One region of the Cryobacterium sp. CAN_C2 genome, then DNA from elsewhere that is predicted to be linked to it. Evidence: riboswitches for the same ligand, from Rfam matches in the RefSeq annotation. Region 1 holds a riboswitch; the other holds the start of a gene.
What was found. Region 1 has a riboswitch for thiamine pyrophosphate ahead of IWX77_RS15125 (ABC transporter substrate-binding protein). Riboswitches for the same ligand answer to the same signal wherever they lie in the genome.
Positions count from the first base shown of each region.

Region 2: linked by a shared signal. The riboswitch ahead of IWX77_RS01465 (ECF transporter S component) and the one ahead of IWX77_RS15125 (ABC transporter substrate-binding protein) in region 1 are both predicted to bind thiamine pyrophosphate.

Region 1 is NZ_JADOUX010000024.1:4,525-6,902, forward strand. Features, by position in the region: gene IWX77_RS15120 (ABC transporter permease) at 1-164, opposite strand, end outside; gene IWX77_RS15125 (ABC transporter substrate-binding protein) at 234-1,253, opposite strand; TPP riboswitch at 1,349-1,458, opposite strand; gene thiD (bifunctional hydroxymethylpyrimidine kinase/phosphomethylpyrimidine kinase) at 1,523-2,362, opposite strand; gene IWX77_RS15135 (DMT family transporter) at 2,376-2,378, opposite strand, start outside.
Region 2 is NZ_JADOUX010000001.1:308,601-310,978, reverse strand. Features, by position in the region: gene IWX77_RS01470 (ABC transporter ATP-binding protein) at 1-806, opposite strand, end outside; gene IWX77_RS01465 (ECF transporter S component) at 810-1,457, opposite strand; TPP riboswitch at 1,490-1,599, opposite strand; gene IWX77_RS01460 (hypothetical protein) at 1,642-1,881, shown strand; gene IWX77_RS01455 (hypothetical protein) at 1,962-2,288, opposite strand; gene dinB (DNA polymerase IV) at 2,298-2,378, opposite strand, start outside.

The DNA of each region.
Region 1 (2,378 bases):
AGAATGCGCAAGGGAGAGGGGAGGATTGCCGGCTGCACTTGGCCCGCGGTCACGGCAATCTGCCACGCCGCCAGAAGAGCGATGACGATCACCAGAGAGGGAACCAGCGTAGTGAGTGCTGTTTTGACGCCCCGAATTGTTCGGCGGAGAACAGTTTTCGGCATGCTTTCGCCTCGAGTACTCGTCGGCGCGGTCACAGTGTTCACCTGGTTCGAGTCGCGCGACCGAGAGCGTTACTTCTCGCTGAGGTATTGGTCGGAAAATAGCGTGGCGGTGTCCAGGGGCGCGGTGAGTGGGTCGCCGTTTCCGTCAACCAAGAGGTCAGCCTGGTAGAGGAAATCGGCCAGTTGCTGCCACTGCGCGCTCGTTTGGGCGCCGACCTGACCGGTGGCGTCTTTGAGGTAGTTAGCGCTCAATTCCTTCTGGCTGCGGTAGACGAGTTCAGTATTTTCGAAGACACCGGGGTTCGCATCGATCAGGATCCTGGCCGCAGCATCCGGGTTGTCAGCGGCGTACTGATACCCCTTCTGGAGGGCCTGAACGAACTCCTTGGTAGCACTGGCGTGTTCCTTGATCCAGCCCTTGTTTCCTTCGACGATCACCGAGTATTGGTCGGGGACGCCGTAGTCAGAGAGGTTGAAGAACTTCATCGGAGTGCCGCGCAGGGACGCATCAATTCCTTCCCAGGTTGTGAAGGCCGACGTGAAGTCGACTTTGCCGGCGTAGAGCGCCTCATAAGCGGAGGTACCAAGCGTGACTTGGGTGAACTTGCCGGTGCCGCCCGCATTCTTGATGGCATGGGACGCTTCCGTGGAGAAGGTGGCGCTCGGACCAGCCGTTCCGAAGATCTTCCCGTCGAGGTCTTTCGGGCTAGTTATGTCCTCGCGGGACGCCAAAACACCGATCGCTGTGGCATCGTGCTGGAGCACCGACATGACCGAAACATTCCCCACCCCCGTTGCCGCCGCAAAAGTGGCGGTGTTCTGAAAGCTGATGCCGAAGTCGGCGGCGCCCGCGTTGATGAGGGCGTCGGTCGACGACTGGCTATAGGGGAGCACCTGAACGTCCAAGCCCGCCTCGGTGAAAAAGCCCTTGTCGATGGCTACATACAGTCCCGTGTGGTTTGTGTTCGGCGTCCAGTCGAGCGCGAAACTAATCGGCGTGGTCTCGTTGCCGGAAGCGGAGCTTAGCGGTGACGCCGACGCGCAGCCGGTCAGCGCTGCCGTGGCCGCAAGTGCCAGGGCGCCGATCATCCCCCCTGCACAGCGTCGTCGATTGCGGACGGAATTATTCGAATGTGGTGCGTCCATTGTCGTGCCCTCCTTGAATACTGGGATTTGGGCACGGGATGTGAGATTGATGGCCTCCCTGCGCTGGCATGATCCAGATCAGGTTCAACGGTCGAAGCTTGAAGAGCTCCCTCTCAGCCCGGCTCACCGGACTCCCGTGTACAAAAGCGAGCATAACCGAGAATGGACTCGATGTGCTTCCAGCCGCCGCATCCCACGGCGGCGGCGACCTGCTAAGCCTTCCCCGCGGCCCAGAGCTGATGAAAATGGTGAATGGGACCGCGCCCAGAGCCGACATGGAGATCGTCAGCATGCCTCAAACTGTCCTGCAACCAGGCCTTGGTCACAGTCAACGCCTCGTTCCAATCATTGTGCCGCGCTTGGAGAGTTGCCATTGCCGAGGACATTGAGCATCCTGTCCCGTGCGTGTTGGAGGTGGCCACCCGCGGGGCGCTCACCTGGATGATCTGGCGGCCACCGGCCAGCCCACCCGTGGCATCAACCAAGGCGTCCGGACACTGGGCCCCCTCCAGATGACCGCCCTTGACCAACACGATGACGTTGTGGGCGGCTGAAAGTCGGTGTCCCTGCTCAAGCGCTTGCGACCAGGCCAGGGCTGTCGGCTCTCGAAGCAGCACCCCCAGTTCCGCCAGATTCGGAGTGACAAGGTCGGCACGATTGAGCAGTCGGATCACGGCCTCTTCGGCCACCGGTTCCAACAGCCGATCCCCGCTGGTGGCGACCATCACCGGGTCCACGACCACTACCGGGGGGTTCACTTCTTTGAGCCAGAGATCTACCACGTCGACGATTTGCGCATTGCCCAGCATGCCGATTTTGACCGCGTCGATGGTGACGTCGTCGCTGACGGCCCTCAGCTGCTCGCGCAGGAACTGCGCGGGCGGGATGTGCACGGAGCGGACCCCGTGGGTGTTCTGAGCGACGAGCGCGGTAACGACGGCCATGCCGTAGCCGCCGTGCGCGGAGATGCTCTTCAAGTCCGCTTGGATCCCTGCGCCGCCGGTGGGGTCTGTGCCGGCAATGCTGAGTACGCGGGGGATGGGCTGGGTCATCGAATGTATTCCTCTA
Region 2 (2,378 bases), on a different contig from region 1:
TGGCGCGTCGGAAACCGTGGCGGCAGCGCCGGCACCCAGACACCGGCCTGCGCCAAGCGTTCACCCTGGCTGGACAGGATTTCGCGGGTCGCACCGTCAGCCAGTACGCCGCCAGCCGGATCGAGCACGATGACGCGATCCACGACGTCTTGCCAGACCTCGACTCGGTGCTCGATGACCACAAACGTTGCCCCGGAGTGGTCGAGGGAACGCACGACGGCGTCGCGCACGTCGATGACGCCGCCCGGGTCGAGGTTGGCCGTTGGTTCGTCGAGCAGCAGCAGCCCCGGCTGCATAGCGAGCACGCCGGCGAGGGCCAGGCGCTGTTTCTGGCCGCCGCTCAGGCCCGAGGTGGGATGGTCGAGCGGCAGGTTCAGGCCCACCTCGGCCAAGGCGCGTCGCACGCGCGGCCAGATCTCGGCACGCGGTACGGCGAGGTTCTCGCAGCCGAACGCCACGTCGTCTCCGACCCGGGCGAGCACAACCTGAGAATCCGGGTCTTGCAGCACCAAACCGACCCGCCCACGTGCCTCGGCGGCGCGTCGCCCGTCAACGAGTAGACAACCCGTCTCGTCCCCGTCTTCAGCGTCGCCGAGCACCCCGGCCAGCGCGTGTACCAGGGTGCTCTTTCCGGCACCGCTGGCCCCGAGCAGCAGTACCCGCTCGCCGGGCTCAATCTGCAGGTCGAGCCTCGATACCGCCTGGTTATGGCGCCCGGCGTGGCGCCAGCCCCAGTTGCGGGCGCGGATCTGCACGGCTCGGATCTGCGGGCGGCGAGCGGGCGTGAACGAAGAGGGGGGAGGCATCCGCTAGCTGAGCGCGGTGGAGGGCGCTGGCGAACCTTCCCGCCCGGAGGCGAACCGGCCGAGTGCGCCGGTGCGGGCCAGGCCGCGCACGGTGAGCCAGGACAGCAACCCGGCCAGAACGGTGCCCGACACCACAGCGGATACGAAATAGACGGCCTTGTAGCCAAAGTCCAGCGCCGCATAGCTCGTGAAGGTCGTGTCGAGCAGTCCAACGGCCACGCCCGCTCCGGCGCCCGCGAGCAGGGCTACGCCCAGGCGCCAGTTGGCGTACAGGAACAGGGCCAGCACGATCTCCGCGCCGAGACCCTCCACGATGCCCCAGATGAGTGTGGAGAACCCCCACTGGGTGCCGATCAGCATCGACACAACGGCCGCGATGACCTCGGTGTAGAGCGCTGCGCCGGGCTTGCGAATGATGAGGCCGCCGAGCACTCCGGCAAACAGCCAGCCGCCGGCCAGCAGGCCTTCCAGTCCGGGCGTGAACGCGAGGATCGCGCTGAGCGGCGACCAGGCGAGGCCCCAGGCCCAGAAGATGACACCGCTCGCGACGCCGATGACGCTCGCGACGACGATGTCGACGACGCGCCAGCGAAAGTTGCGCGGCGTGCGCTCAGACGTGGGCTGGCCCAGATGTGTGGTTGTAGCGTGCACTGTTCGTGCCCTTTCCGTAGGTGAATACAGGGCACGGGATTGAGAAGCCTCCCTGCGCTGGCATGATCCAGATCAGGTTCGACGGTCGAAGCCTATGCAGCTTCCTCTCAGCCCGGTATACCGGACTCCCGTGATCGCTTCAATACTAGTGCCCCGCCTAGACTGACGGAATGGGGAGCACACTATGAGCGTCGGTATTTTGCTCGTGTTGGCGGCCCTGTATCTTGTGCTCATGCGCCGGTTCATTCTGCGGCGCCGTCGAATCGCGCAGGGCTTGCCCGTGAACGGCCCGTGGCACTGGCCGGCCTGGTTGCGGCCGCGCGTGCCGCACTGGTTGCGGCGTCGTTTCGCGCGCCGCCCGCGCTGGCCGCTGCGCATCCGGCGCGAGCGCAGGCCGCGCCGTACTCGTCTGGGCCCACCTTAGGAAGGCGGGCCCAGGTTCTCTCATGGGCCCACGTTCCGGGCCGGGCCCGGAAACAGCGAAGGGCCCGGTGCAGAGAAGAGCTACTTCTTGAGGGCTCGGATCACTCGCGCGAGGGCGCGACCGGCCACGATCAGGAACGGTACGCCGACGGCGAGCAGCGCGATGACGTTGGGCTCGAAGCGGGCGGTTCCGCCAGACTTCACGTACGCACCGATCGGCACGGTCACTCCGCCGCCGCCACCGCCCGAACCGGCACCACCTTCACCGGCGTCGCCGCCACCGAAGCCGTAGTAGGCAAGCGCCACGGGAACGAGGGTGACGCCGTCGATTTGCACGGGGTCACCGTAGGCCGATTTCACACCGGCGGCACGAAACGTTTCTGCGAGTTTTTCCGGGAGGCTGGTCATTCCAACAGGTTAGCGCGCCCAGGGCTTGAAGAACGAGGCCGGACGCACGGTTCCCGCCCCGAATCGTTCGGTCACGGAATCAACCGCCAG